2 linked regions of the Pseudoxanthobacter soli DSM 19599 genome follow. The protein of the gene in region 2 interacts with the protein of the main gene of each other region in a pairwise test. Links are inferred from orthologs where the notes say so. Each region holds a gene or a part of one and is shown on either strand. Other genes may lie near its edges.

What was found. The genes of interacting proteins can lie anywhere in the genome.
Region 1: the proteins of leuS (region 2) and ligA interact in binary tests that used the Escherichia coli proteins (3 or more experiments, as listed by UniProt). The link is inferred for Pseudoxanthobacter soli DSM 19599 from one-to-one orthologs.

The regions. Positions count from the first base shown.
Region 1 is NZ_FRXO01000002.1:381,132-388,334, reverse strand. The notes cover bases 2,114-5,075. They hold ligA (NAD-dependent DNA ligase LigA), read left to right. Parts: upstream 2,114-2,515; coding sequence 2,516-4,636; downstream 4,637-5,075. Other genes in these bases: BUF17_RS06150 (hypothetical protein), read left to right, coding at 4,854-5,075; BUF17_RS06160 (NahK/ErcS family hybrid sensor histidine kinase/response regulator), read left to right, coding at 2,114-2,404. In the rest of the region: more of BUF17_RS06160, read left to right, coding at 1-2,113; more of BUF17_RS06150, read left to right, coding at 5,076-5,498; BUF17_RS06145 (AI-2E family transporter), read left to right, coding at 5,776-6,822; BUF17_RS06140 (alpha/beta hydrolase), read right to left, coding at 6,958-7,203. UniProt on the Escherichia coli protein: DNA ligase that catalyzes the formation of phosphodiester linkages between 5'-phosphoryl and 3'-hydroxyl groups in double-stranded DNA using NAD as a coenzyme and as the energy source for the reaction.
Region 2 is NZ_FRXO01000003.1:233,791-241,150, forward strand. What follows is about bases 1,917-5,035. They hold leuS (leucine--tRNA ligase), read left to right. Parts: upstream 1,917-2,234; coding sequence 2,235-4,835; downstream 4,836-5,035. Other genes in these bases: lptE (LPS assembly lipoprotein LptE), read left to right, coding at 4,840-5,035. Outside these bases: BUF17_RS08670 (NAD(P)H-dependent oxidoreductase), read left to right, coding at 1-1,118; BUF17_RS08675 (YggS family pyridoxal phosphate-dependent enzyme), read right to left, coding at 1,123-1,836; more of lptE, read left to right, coding at 5,036-5,508; holA (DNA polymerase III subunit delta), read left to right, coding at 5,557-6,597; BUF17_RS08695 (hypothetical protein), read right to left, coding at 6,626-7,168; dual-specificity RNA methyltransferase RlmN, read right to left, coding at 7,165-7,360.

The DNA of each region.
Region 1 (7,203 bases), on a different replicon or contig from region 2:
GGACATGGGGCGCCGGCTTCTTCTCGTCCGCCGCGCGGCCATCGTCGCGGTGATCATGCTCGCCTACGGCTATTATCGGGCGGTCGGCGGTGCTGCGGCGCTCGCGCAGATCGGGCTGCTCGCGTTCGCCGCTGTCGCCCAGATCGCACCGGCCTTCTTCGGCGGCATGGTGTGGCGGCGGGCGACCGCGCGCGGCGCCATCGCCGGCATGGTGTCGGGCTTCGCGCTTTGGACCTACACGCTGCTGTTGCCGAACTTCGTCGCCACGGGCCTGCTGCCGGAGAGCCTCATCACCGATGGTCCGCTCGGCATCTGGCTGCTTCGGCCGCAGGCGCTGTTCTCGTTCACCTTCGATCCGTTCATCCACGGTGTGTTCTGGAGTCTCGCGGTCAACCTCGCCGCCTATATCGCGGTGTCGCTGATGCGCCCGCCGGAGTTGAGCGAGCGGCTGCAGGCCTCCCAGTTCGTGCCCAGCGATCTCGGCCCCGTGCCGAATCTGCGGCTGTGGCGGACCGCGGTCACCGTCAGCGACCTCAAGGCCACCATCGCGCGCTATCTCGGCGAGGCCCGTACCGACGCTGCGTTCGAGGGCCACGAGCGCGGGCGGGGCATCCTGCTGCAGCCGAAAGCAGCGGCCGATGCCGAACTGCTGCGGTTCTCCGAGCGGCTGCTGGCGAGCGCGGTCGGCTCCGCCTCGTCGCGGCTGGTGCTGTCCTCGCTGATCCGGCAGCGCGATCCCGCCGCCAAGCGCGCCTACAAGCTGCTCGACGACGCGACCGCCGCCATCCGGCACAATCGCGACCTGCTGCAGACCGCGCTGGAGCAGGTCCACGAGGGCATCGCGGTGTTCGACAGCGAACTGCGGCTGTCATGCTGGAACCGCCAGTTCCATCGGCTCCTCGACATCCCGCCCGAGATCGTGGAGGTGCGCACGTCGCTGCGGGCGATCCTTCACCAGATCGCCGAGCGCGGCGATCTCCAGTCCAGCGATCCGGCCCAGCGCAGCGCGGAGGCCATCATCGAGACGCGGCTGGCCGATCTCCTGTCCGGCGCCGGCACCACGCTCGAACGCCGGCTCGCCTCTGTCGGCCGCATCGTCGAGATCCATTCGAGCCCGATGCCGGACGGCGGCGTGGTGCTGCTGCTCGCCGACATGACCGACCGCGTGCTCGCCGCGGAAGCCCTGGCGCGCGCCAACGAGACGCTGGAGCGCCGGGTTCGCGAGCGCACCGCCGAACTGGAGCGCCTCAACCGTGAATTGACCCGCGCCAAGGCGGCGGCGGACGAGGCCAATATCGGCAAGACGCGCTTCCTCGCCGCCGCCGGTCACGACATCCTCCAGCCGCTCAACGCCGCCCGGCTCTATGTCTCCACGCTGGTCGAACGGCTTCGCACCTCGGAGCAGGCGCCCCTCGTGGAGAAGATCGAGGCGTCACTGGAATCGGTCGAGGAGATCATCGGCGCGCTTCTCGACATCTCGCAGCTCGATGCCGGTGCGCTGAAGCCGGAGATCACCGCCTTCCGGCTGGAAGACATCTTCTCGACCCTGCGTGTGGAGTTCGAGCCGATCGCCCGTGCCCGGGGGCTCAGGCTCGTCATTGTGCCGACCTCGCTCTCGGTGCGGTCCGACCGGCGGCTGGTGCGCCGGCTTCTCCAGAACTTCGTCTCCAACGCCATCAAATACACCGAGCGCGGAGGCGTCGTGGTCGGGTGCCGGCGCCGGCACGGCCGGGTCGCGATCGAGGTGGTCGACACCGGCATCGGCATTCCCGGGTCGAAGCTGGACGAGGTTTTCAAGGAATTCCGCCGCCTCGATACCGGCCAGGCCGCCGGCCGCACGGTTCACGGCCTCGGTCTCGGCCTCTCGATCGTGGAGCGCATCGGCCGGATGCTCGACCTGCCGATCAGGGTATGGTCCCGGACCGGAAAGGGCTCCCGGTTCGCGGTGGAACTGCCATCCGCGCCGACGCCAGCCCCGGCGCTGCCTGCGGCGCCGCCGGCCGCTCTTCCGGCTGCCTCGCGGGGCCTCGATATTCTCTGCATCGACAATGAGCCTGATATTCTCGACGGCATGACATCCCTCCTCACCGGGTGGGGCCACCGGGTGCTGGCGGTGTCCGGTCTCGAGGCCGCGATCGCCGAGGCCGACGTGCGCGGCTTCGTCCCGGAGGTCATGCTGGTCGACTTCCATCTCGGAGAGGCCAACGGGATCGACGTCATCGCGGCGCTGCGGGCCCGCTGGGGCGCGGCGCTGGGTGCGGTCCTGGTGACGGCAGACCGTTCGGCCGACCTGCGGGCGCGGGCACAGGCGCTCGGCATCGCCATCATCAACAAGCCGGTGAAGCCGGCGCCGCTCAGGGCCGTGCTCGCGCGCCGTGGCCGGCTCGCCACCGCCGCGGAATGAACCCGAGCTTGCCCACCGGTACCGGTCACTGTCCTGGTGCGGCGGATGCGTGCGGCACGCTTCCGTGCTAATTCGCCCTGATCAGATCACTGCCGAATGCGAGAGACATCCATGCCGTCGACCCCTTCCGCGCTGCCTGCCGTCGAGGCGCTGAGCGAAGCCGAGGCCGGCCGCGAGCATGCCGCGCTGGCGGAGGAAATCCGCGGCCACGACCGCGCCTATTATCGCGAGGACGCGCCGACCGTCTCCGACGCGGAATACGACGCGCTTCGGCTGCGCCTGCTGGCGCTGGAACGACGCTTCCCGGCGCTCGCGACGCCTGAAAGCCCGAGCCGTACGGTCGGTGCCGAGCCGGCGGTGGAATTCGGCCAGGTCCGGCACCGCATCCCGATGCTGTCGCTCGACAATGCATTCGCCGATGAGGACGTGGTCGATTTCGAGGCTCGCGTGCGTCGCTTCCTGAGGCTCGCGCCCGAGGACGAACTCATCGTCACCGCCGAACCCAAGATCGACGGGCTTTCGCTGTCGCTGACTTACGTGAATCGCAGGCTGGAGATCGCCGCGACGCGCGGCGACGGCACCACGGGCGAGAACGTCACCGCCAATGCCCGCACCATCGACGACATTCCGGACACCCTGCCGGAGGATGCGCCGGACATCGTGGAAGTCCGCGGCGAGGTCTACATGGCCCATGCCGCTTTCGCGGCACTGAACGCGCGCATGGCCGGAGCCGGCGGCAAGGTGTTCGCCAATCCGCGCAACGCCGCCGCCGGGTCCCTGCGCCAGCTCGATCCGGCGATCACGGCTTCGCGGCCCCTGAAGTTCTTTGCCTATGCCTGGGGCGAGATGAGCCGGGTGCCGGAGACGACCCAGTTCGCCATGGTGCAGCGTTTCGGCGCGTGGGGCTTCCAGGTCAATCCGCGGATGCGGCGATGCTCGACCGTCGCCGAACTCCTCGCCGTCTACCATGAGATTGAGGAGAACCGCGCCAACCTCGGCTATGACATCGACGGCGTGGTCTACAAGGTCGACCGTCTCGATCTTCAGGCGCGGCTCGGCTTCGTGTCCCGCAGCCCGCGCTGGGCCATCGCCCACAAGTTCCCCGCCGAGCAGGCGACGACCGTGCTCGAAGGCATCGAAATCCAGGTCGGCCGCACCGGCGCGCTCACGCCCGTTGCCAAGCTCAGGCCGGTGACCGTGGGCGGCGTCGTCGTCTCCAACGCCACGCTGCACAATGAGGATGAGATCCGCCGCAAGGATGTGAGGGTCGGCGACACGGTGGTGGTTCAGCGCGCCGGCGACGTCATCCCGCAGATCGTGCAGCCGGTGCTCGACAAGCGACCGGCCGACGCGGTGCCGTTCGTCTTCCCGACGACGTGTCCGGTGTGCGGCAGCCACGCGGTGCGAGAGGTCAACCCACGCACCGGCCGCGAGGACGTGGTGCGCCGCTGCACCGGCGGTCTGATCTGCGCGGCGCAGACGGTCGAGCGGCTGAAGCACTTCGCCTCCCGGCATGCCTTCGATATCGAAGGCCTCGGCGACAAGCAGATCGAGGCGTTCCATCGCGACGGCCTCATCAACGGCCCGGCCGACATCTTCACGCTGGAGGCGCGCGATGCGGTCTCGCTGAAGAAGCTCAAGGATCGCGAAGGTTTCGGGCCGACCTCGGTCCGCAACCTGTTCGCGGCCATCGAGGCGCGCCGGAGGATCGCGCTCCACCGTCTGATCTTCGCTCTCGGCATTCGCCATGTCGGCGAGAGCACGGCGAAGCTGCTGGCCGGCGCCTACGGCACCTGGGCGGCGTTCCAGAGCGCTATGGAGGCTGCGGCCGACCACGGTTCGGAAGCCTGGGCGGACCTCAACACCATCGACGGCATTGGCGAGGTGGTCGCGCAGGCAGTGGTGGATTTCTTCGCCGAGGCCCACAATCGCGAGGCGCTGGCGGCATTGCTGGCGCAGATCGAGCCCGAGGCGGCCGAAGCACGCGCGGTGGGCGATTCGCCAATCGCGGGAAAGACCGTGGTGTTCACCGGCTCGCTGGAGCGCATGACCCGTGATGAGGCCAAGGCCCGCGCTGAGGCGATGGGGGCGAAGGTCGCTGGCTCGGTTTCGGCGAAGACGGATCTGGTGGTCGCCGGTCCGGGCGCGGGTTCGAAGCTGAAGAAAGCCGCCGAACTCGGCATCGAGGTGATCGACGAGGACAGCTGGGTCGCAATGGCCGAGAGGGGCTGATCGGCCGGCTGCGGCGCGGGACGGCGCGCTTCGCCGGTCCGGCTTGAAAGGGCGCCCTGCGGCCTTACTGCTGATGTCAGGCTGCATCGGCGCCATGCCGTTGCCCGGATTGGCGTGGCAGAGTTCGCGGCGGAACGTTCGGGCGCCTCCGATCGGCGGCGGCGCCGCGCTCGCACCGGCGGCTTCCGGGGTAGGGGACTGGTTCGGAATGGAACATATGACGCTCTCACATCGCAACGTTCGCCGCCTGCCCGGCGTCGGTGTCCTGCTGCTGGCCGCCGCGCTCGCCGGCACAACGCCGTTTGCAGCTCTTGCCGGGGATGCCGCCCCCGCGCCGGCGTCCGGCGCACCGGCCCCTGCCGCGACGCCGCCCGCTGCCGCCCCGGCTCCGGCGAACCCGGCAGCCCCAAAGCCGGCGAAGGCCCCGGCCGACTATGTCAACGACACGCCTGGCGACCTGCTCGCAGCCATCTACGAACCCTATCTCGACGGCTCGCCGGATAGTCCGGCCGTTTCCGCTTTCGATGCGAGCCGTCGGAAGGCCTATTTCACACCACGGCTTCTGAAGCTGATCGAGGCTCTCGACCGCGGCGGAGCCGCCGAGGGCGGCGTGCTGGGCCGGCTCGGCTTCGATCCGGTCATCGACGGCTTCGACGACGACCTGTCGAACTTCGCCCTGAGTCAGCCGGTCGAGGTCGGCGGCACGGCGATGTCGTCCGCCACCTTCAGCGTCAACGGCATGCCGAGCGAGATCGTCTTCATCATGATCAAGACCGACGGCAAGTGGCGGGTGGACGATATCGAGCGCATCTCGGACGTCGCGCCCTGGTCGCTCTCCTCGCTCCTGTCCGCCGACGGCTGAGATCGGCGGCCTGTCATGACCTCCAGGCTTCCCCGCCGACATAAGCAGTGGGCGTCCGTGCCCGTCGTCCGCGCAGGCCCCGCGTCGGCCTGAATTCGCGCGCGTTCGCAGGCGTGCGGCATGCAGGCGCTTACGATTGGCTCAGCGATGCCGCATGGTCGTCCGAGAGGTCTCGGGGCAGGGGCGATTCGGGCGGGCGTGCCGCCCCTGCGCTGCCGTCGTGCCGGTTAGGGACCCGAGCGGGGTCTCGTGAGACGGACCCTGCCGGGGAGGGCGCATGTCGACGGATGTCTCGACCAAGGTGATGATCGGCATCATCGCCGCCATCATGATCGGCGCCTGCCTGTTTCTCACCCGGTCGTTCCTCGCTCCGGTCGCGTTCGCGTTCTATCTCGTCGCCGTGGTCTGGCCGGTGCAGCGCCGGCTGCAGCGTTGGATGTCGACGGGGTTCGCGGCGGTCGTGACCGTCCTTGTCTCGCTCGCGGTCGTCGGAGCGATGCTGAGCCTGGTGGTCTGGAGCTTCCGCCGCGTCGGCGCGTGGCTTCTTGCCAATATCGGTCGTTTCCAGGCGCTCTATGCCCAGGCCGACGCGTGGTTCGAGGCGCATGGCTTCGTGATGGCCGGCCTGATCACTGAGAATTTCGACGTCCGCTGGCTGCTCAGAGTGTTTCAGGAAGTCTCCGGGCTGCTCCAGAGCCTCAGCAGCTTCCTCGTGGTCATGTTCCTTTTCATGATCCTCGGGCTTCTCGAAGTCGGTGTCTTCCGCAGCCAGCTCGCCGCCTTGCGCCGGTACGATGCCGGCCGTTTCCTCATCGAAGCAGGGGCCGACATGGCCGGCAAGATGCAGACGCACATGCTCGTGCGTTCCGTCGTCAGCCTCGCCACCGGCGCCGTCGTCTGGGCGTTCACGCTCGCCTCCGGGCTGGAACTTGCGCTCGCATGGGGGGTGATTGCGTTCGCGATGAACTACATCCCGTTCATCGGCCCGTTCGTCGCCACCTTGCTGCCCACGCTGTTCGCGCTGATCCAGCTCGAATCCTGGCGGATGGCGCTGTTCGTGTTCCTCAGCCTCAACGTCATCCAGTTCGTCTCGGGCAGCTATCTGGAGCCGCGCATCGCCGGCAAGGCGCTGGCGATCTCGCCCGTGATGGTGCTGCTTGCAATCTTCCTCTGGGGCTTCCTCTGGGGCATTGCCGGCATCCTGCTGGCCGTGCCGTTCCTCATCGCCGCGCTCACGCTGTGCGCTCACGCGCCGTCGCTGCGCTGGGTCGCGGACCTGCTCTCCGGCCAACCGCGTGAAGACACGAGGCCGGATGCGGCGTGATCCTTTCGGGCGTGGCCGATCTTAGAGCATATCCCGTTCAGATCGGATCGATCTGAACGACAAGGATATGCTCAAGCTTTTGAATCTGGAGCGATTTCTTGTCGGTCTGATGATTCCATCAGATCGGAAAGCGCTCTAGTCCGGGCTGGCTGCGGACGCGGGAGCCTCGGGCGGCGGCAGATCCGCCGCGATCCGCTCCGCCATGTACGGGAAGAACGGGTTCGACTGCATCCGCATGATGAAGTCCATGCCGACCACCAGCGCCCGGCTTTCCCCGCGGGAGGAGAGCGTGCCGAGCGAGATGCCGAAGTCCTCCGCAGGCGTCTCGGCCGGATCGAGGCCGTAGAGCCCATCCGACAACGGAAACGGCACGGCGATGTG
Region 2 (7,360 bases):
CGGCCGTTTCCGCCGACACCGCCGCCGCCGTCGACCGGGCGATCGAGGCGGGCGCCATCGCCATCACCGGCGACTATCGGGCGATGTGCGAATCGGGCCGCATCGATGTCGTGATCGACGCGACCGGCAACCCCAATGCCGGCACAGAGGTGGCGCTCGCCGCCATGGCCCACGGCAAGCACGTCGTGATGCTGAACGTCGAGGCCGACATCACCATCGGCCGCTTCCTGAAGGCGGAAGCCCGCAAGGCGGGCGTGGTCTATACCGGCGCCGCCGGCGACGAACCGGCCGCCGCGCTCGAGGTGATCGCGTTCGCCCAGTCCCTCGGCTTCGAGATCGTCGCCGCCGGCAAGGGCAAGAACAACCCGCTGAACTTCGCCGCCGTTCCGGCCGACTACGCCGAGGAGGCCGCCCGCCGCAACATGAACGCGCGGATGCTGGTGGAGTTCGTCGACGGCACCAAGACCATGGTGGAGATGGTGGCGATCGCCAACGCCACGGGCCTCGTGCCGGACGTTCCGGGCATGCACGGCCCGGCGGCCACGCGGGAAGAACTCGCCCAGGTGCTATGCACCCGCGAGGACGGCGGCGTGCTGTCGCGCTCGGGCGTGGTCGACTACACCATCGGCAAGGGCGTGGCGCCGGGCGTGTTCTGCATCGTCAAGCCGCGCCATCCCCGCGTGCTGGAGCGGATGATCGACCTCAAGGTCGGCCCCGGCCCGTGCTTCTCGATCTTCCGGCCCTATCACCTGACGAGCCTGGAGACGCCGCTCTCGGCCGTCCGCGCCGTGATCCACCGCCGGCCGGACATGGAGCCGCTCGACCGCCCGGTGGCCGAATGCGCCGCGCTGGCGAAGCGCGACCTCGCGCCCGGCGAAACGCTCGGCAAGATCGGCGAGATCGACTATCGCGGCTTCTCCATGACGTGGTCCGACGCGCGCGAGGCCAACGCGGTGCCGATCGGCCTCGCCGAGCGGGCGAAGGTGCTGAAGCCGGTCAAGGCCGGCGAACGGCTCACCTACGACAACTGCGCCGTGGACGAGGACCTCGCCGTGACCCGCATCCGCCGCCGGCTCGACCAGCAGGACGCCCAGTTCGTGGAAGGGCTGATGGCCTGAGGCATCAGGCCCCGGCGGGCGGATAGGACCGCCCGCCGAACAGCGCGCTGCCGACGCGCACATGGGTGGCGCCAAAGTTGATGGCCGTCTCGAAATCGGCCGACATGCCGATGGAAAGAAGCGGCGCGCCGGCTTCCTCCGAAAGCTTGCGCAGCAGCGCGAAATGCGGCCCCGGCGGTTCGTCGGCCGGGGGGATCGCCATCAGCCCGGCGATGGCGAGGCCGAACGTCTCGCGGCAGCGGGCGACGAAGGCGACCGCCTCACGGGGGGCGATGCCGGCCTTCTGCGGCTCCTCGCCGGTGTTGACCTGAACGAACAGCCGCGGCATCCGGCCCGCCCGCGCCGCCTCCTCGGCGACGGCCGCCGCGATCTTCTCGCGGTCGATGGTATGGATCGCGTCGAACAGCGCCACCGCCTCGCGGGCCTTGTTGGATTGCAGCGGTCCGATCAGGTGAAGTTCGAGGTCCGGATGCGCCGCCTTCAGCGCCGGGAACTTCGCTTTCGCCTCCTGCACCCGGTTCTCGCCGTAAACCCGCTGGCCGGCGGCGATCAGCGGCTCGACAGCCTCGGCAGGGAAGGTCTTGGAGACCGCGATCAGCGTCACCGACCCTTCCGGCCGCCCGGCCGTGCGTTCGGCGCGCGCGATGCGCCGGCGGATGTCGTCGAGCCGCGCCGCCGCTTCGCCGGCGAAGGAAGGGGCGTTTTCGAGATCCGTCATGGTCGTTTCAGGCTCCTGGGCGGGGTGTCCGGCCGCGATGGGGCGCGCGCCGTGCCGCGGCACAGTGCGCGCGAGTTGACCCGCGGGGGGATTTCTGGTGACAGTCCGCCTCCGATGCAAGATGCTTCCGGGCCGCAAGGCGCTTTGGCAGGCTTCCGCCTGGCCGAAGCGCGTCCGCATCCCGGGCCGCCGCTTGCAGACCTGATCGTTGCGGTCGCGAGCCGCGCGGCCGGATGTCATCCGTGGACGTCCGCCCACCCGGCCCGCAGACCGCGGTTCCGCCACGCGCCGCCGCCCGCCCTCCCGGTTTGCGGTGCCGCACGCCGATGATGCCACCCGCGATCCCGTTCCGGCACCCCCGCCGGCGGGCCTCCGCGCCGACCCGGACCGATGCCGACATGACGACGGAGCGCTACAACGCCCGCGAAGCCGAACGCCGCTGGCAGGCCGCTTGGGCCGACCAGGCCGTTTTCAACACGAAGAACGGCGACCCGCGGCCGCACTATTACGTGCTGGAGATGTTCCCGTATCCTTCCGGGCGCATCCACATGGGCCACGTGCGCAACTACACCATGGGCGACGTGGTGGCGCGCTACAAGCGCGCCCGCGGCTTCAACGTGCTCCATCCGATGGGCTGGGATGCGTTCGGCATGCCGGCCGAAAACGCCGCGATGCAGAACAAGGTCCATCCGAAGGCGTGGACCTACGAGAACATCGCCACCATGCGCGGCCAGCTCCAGTCCATGGGGCTGTCGCTCGACTGGTCGCGTGAGTTCGCGACCTGCGACGTGGCCTATTATCAGCGCCAGCAGGCGCTGTTCCTGGACTTCCTGGACGCGAACCTCGCCTATCGCCGCACCTCCAAGGTGAACTGGGATCCGGTCGACATGACCGTGCTCGCCAACGAGCAGGTGATCGACGGCCGCGGCTGGCGCTCGGGCGCGCTCGTCGAGCAGCGCGAGCTGACCCAGTGGTTCCTGCGCATCACCGACTTCTCCGAGGACCTGCTGACCGCCCTCGACCGGCTCGACCGCTGGCCGGAGAAAGTGCGGCTGATGCAGAAGAACTGGATCGGCCGCTCCGAGGGCCTGCGCGTGCGCTTCGCCTTCGAGGGTGGCGCCGCGCCGGACGGCTCGCGCAGCGTCGAGGTCTTCACCACCCGGCCGGACACGCTGTTCGGTGCGAGCTTCCTCGGGCTGTCGGCCGACCATCCGGTGGCGAAGGCCGCGGCCGAGAACGACCCGGCGCTGGCCGAGTTCCTGGCCGAGTGCCGCAAGATGGGCACCAGCACCGCCGCCATCGAGACCGCCGAGAAGAAGGGCTGGGACACCGGCCTCAAGGTCGCCCACCCGTTCATCCCGGGTCGGACGCTGCCGGTCTATGTCGCGAACTTCATCCTGATGGAGTACGGCACCGGCGCCATCTTCGGCTGCCCGGCCCACGACCAGCGCGACCTCGACTTCGCCCGCAAATACGGCCTGCCGGTGCTGCCGGTGGTCCGTGCCGAGGGTGAAACCGGGGAGGTGACGGTCGGCACCGAGGCGCTCGTCGGCGACGGCCGCCTGTTCAATTCCGGCTTCCTCGACGGCCTAACGGTCGCCGAAGCCAAGGAGGCCGTGGCCGCCCGGCTGGAGGCGACCGAGCTCGACGGCGCGCCGCAGGGCGCGCGGCAGGTGAACTATCGCCTGCGCGACTGGGGCATCTCGCGCCAGCGCTACTGGGGCTGCCCGATCCCGGTGATCCACTGCGAGGCGTGCGGCGTCGTGCCGGTACCGAAGGCGGACCTGCCGGTGAAGCTGCCGGACGATGTCGAATTCGACAGCCCCGGCAACCCGCTCGACCGGCATCCGACGTGGAAGCACGTCGCCTGCCCGTGCTGCAGCGCTCCGGCGCGGCGCGAAACCGACACCATGGACACCTTCGTCGATTCGTCCTGGTACTTCGTCCGCTTCACCGCGCCCGACGCCGATACCCCGACCGACCCGGCGGCGGCCGATGCGTGGCTGCCGGTCGACCAATATATCGGCGGCATCGAGCACGCGATCCTGCACCTGCTCTATTCGCGCTTCTTCGTGCGCGCGATGCACAGGACCGGCCACATCGGCATCGACGAGCCGTTCGCCGGCCTGTTCACCCAGGGCATGGTGGTCCACGAGACCTACAAGGACGCCGAGGGCATGTGGATCTCGCCCTCGGAGGTGATCATCCTCGAGGAGGACGGCGGGCGCCGCGCGGTGCACGCCACCACCGGGGTGCCGATCGAGATCGGCTCCATCGAGAAGATGTCGAAGTCGAAGAAGAACGTCGTCGACCCGTCCGACATCATCACGAGCTGGGGCGCCGACACCGCACGCTGGTTCGTCCTGTCGGATTCCCCGCCCGAGCGCGACGTGATCTGGACCGAGGACGGCGTGCAGGGCGCCCACCGCTTCGTGCAGCGCGTCTGGCGGCTCGTGACCGAGAACGCGGCGGACCTGCCGCCGGCCGGCACCGATCCGGCGGCCTCCGGCGCCGCGGGCGCGGAGATCCGCAAGGCGGCGCACCGCACCCTGGCGGCGGTCGAGACGGATATCGAGAGCCTCGCCTTCAACCGCGCGGTGGCGCGGCTCTACGAACTCGTCAACGTGCTCGCCAAGGCCGCCCAGACGGACGGCACCGGGGCGGCGCTGCGCGAGGGGCTGGAAATCCTCGTGCGGCTGATCGCGCCGATGATGCCGCATCTCGCCGAGGAATGCTGGAACGCGCTGGGGCACGACCGCCTGGTCGCGCTGGAGCCGTGGCCGGTGTTCGATCCGGCGCTGATCGTGGAGAACACCGTCGTGCTGCCGATCCAGGTGAACGGCAAGCGCCGCGGCGAGATCGCCGTCGACCGCGACGCGCCGGCGGCGGAGATCGAGAAGGCGGTGCTGGCGCTCGAGGACGTCACCCGCTATCTGGAAGGACGGCCCGCCAAGAAGGTGATCGTGGTTCCGCAAAGGATCGTCAATGTCGTCGGCTGACCCCATGGGCCCTGACGGGCCGATCGATCCCGACCGTCCCGACGCGCTTCCCGGCGGCGTCAGCCGGCGCACGGCGCTGCTCGGCCTCGTCGGCGCCGCGCTCGCGCTCGGCGGCTGCCAGGTGCGGCCGCTCTATGCCGAGATCGGCGCCGGCCCGGGCGGCGTGACCGTGATGGACGATCTCAGGAAGATCTCGATCCCCGTCACCACCGCCCGGCTCGACCAGGTGCTGCGCAACGAGCTGATCTACCAGTTCACCGGCGGCGGCGAGCCGGCGAAGCCGGTCTATACCCTGCGCATCATCGTCACCACGATCCAGTCTTCGGTCGCGGTGCAGGTGATGTCCCAGGTGCCGGCCTCCTACATCCTGACGCTGACGGCGAACTTCCAGCTCTACCGCAACGACAACCGTCAGACGCTTCTGACCGGCGTCAGCACGGCGGATGCCTCGTTCGATTATTCGAGCCAGCGCTTCGCCAACCTGCGCGCCAAGCAGGACGCCGAGGACCGCGCGGCCAAGGTGGTCGCCAACGATCTGCGCGTCCGGCTCGCGGCCTTCTTCGCCACCCATCCCGGCGGCGCGGGGGCGACCCCGGTGCCGCTGCCAGTTGCGCCCACGCCGGTGGAGCCGGTGCCGTCCAGCGCCCTCGCGCCCGGTCGCCAGGGAAGCTAGAGCGCTTTCCGATCTGAAATGCTCTCGGTGACGGTCGGAAGGCAGCGCATGGTCGCTCTGAAGGGCAACGACATCGACCGGCTGATCGCCGATCCGAAGCGCCTTTCCGGTGTGATCCTGATCTACGGCCCGGATCAGGGCCTCGTGGCCGAGCGTGCCGCCGCTCTGGTGGCGGCGGCGAGCGGCGGCGTGGACGACCCGTTCTCGACCGTCAGGCTCGACGGCTCCGAGGTCGCCTCGGACCCCGCGCGGCTCGACGACGAGGCGCGGACGCTGGCGCTGTTCGGCGGCCGGCGCACCGTCTGGGTCCGCGATGCCGGCAGCCGCTCCATCGAGGCGGCGGTGAAGCCGCTGCTCGACGATCCGCCGGCCGATGCCGTCATCGTCATCGAGGCCGGCGATCTCAAGAAGGGCACCGGACTGCGCAAGCGCGTGGAAGACCACCGCTCGGCGCTCGCCGTGCCCTGCTATGCCGATGCGGCGGCCGATCTCGACAAGGTGATCTCGGAAGAGGCGCGGGCCGCCGGACTGACGGTCGACGAGGACGCGCGCCAGGCCCTGCACCTGCTGCTCGGTTCAGACCGGCGGCTCACCCGCTCCGAAGTCGCCAAGCTCTGCCTCTATGCCCATGGCCGTGGCCGGATCGAGCTTTCGGACGTGAGGGCGGTGGTGGGCGACACCGGCGCCTTCGCGCTGGACGATGCCATCGACGCGGCGCTGACCGGCGATGTCGCTTCGTTCGACCGCGAGATGGGGCGCATTCGCGCCGCCGGCACGCATCCCTCCGCCCTGCTGACGGCGGCGCTGCGCCAGATTCAGACCATCGCCCGCGGCCGGCTTTTGGTCGATGCCGGCACGCCGCCGGCCCAGGCCGTCGACCGCATGGTTCCGCCGGTGTTCTTCAAGCGCAAGGCGACGGTGGCGCGGGTGCTGTCGCTGTGGCCCTCGCCGCGCCTCGCGGCGGCGGCGACGCGGATTGAGGATGCCGTCGTGCAGTCTCGGCTTAAGCCGGCGCTCGGCTACGAAATCGCTGCCGAGACACTGCTGGCGCTGGCGACCGCCGCGCGGGCAGCGGGCAGAGCCCGCTGAGAGGCTTAAGATCGAACCGGATCGAGCCTTACGATCGCGCCGCCGACCACGCGCCAGCCCGGCGGCCGGCGACCAGCCAGTAGACCAGCCCGCCGGCGAAGCCCGCGGCGAGGATCGCCGCCTCTCCCTTGCCGAGCCCGCCGCCGGGCAAGGCCGCAAGCGCGAGTTCGACCGGGCGGGCGGCGCCGAGCGCGGCCTGCAGCAGGGCATCCCGCGCGGCGCCGGCCGAGGCCTCGATGGTGGGTGGTTCCGGGAAGCGCGGGGCGTAGCCGAGGGCGCGCGCGATGAACGCGATCGCGCCGCCCGCCACCACCCAGTAGATCGGGCCGCGCCAGCGCGCGACCTCGCCGATGGCGATCGCGACCAGCGCCGGCACGAACGCGAAACCGCCGATGAAGGTGGACAGGATCACCGCCGCCGCGACGGTCCCCGCCTCGGGCGACAGGCCGTAGGTGACCACCGGCGCGGCGTGGAAGCCGCCGACGAGCACGAGCGCCGCCGCCACCACCGCCAGGATATAGCCCGCGACGATCTGGGTGACGTGCCAGAACGGCTGCAGCAGGTCGTTCACTCGCCGGTGCCCGCCACCATGGCGCCGAGCGCCATCCGCTCGCGCGCCCGCATCCGCTGGGTCTCGGACTTCAGCTGGCCGCAGGCCGCCAGGATGTCGCGACCGCGGGGCGTGCGGATCGGCGAGGCATAGCCGGCGCGGTTGACGATGTCGGAGAAGGTCTCGATCGTCTCCCAGTCCGAGCACTCGTAG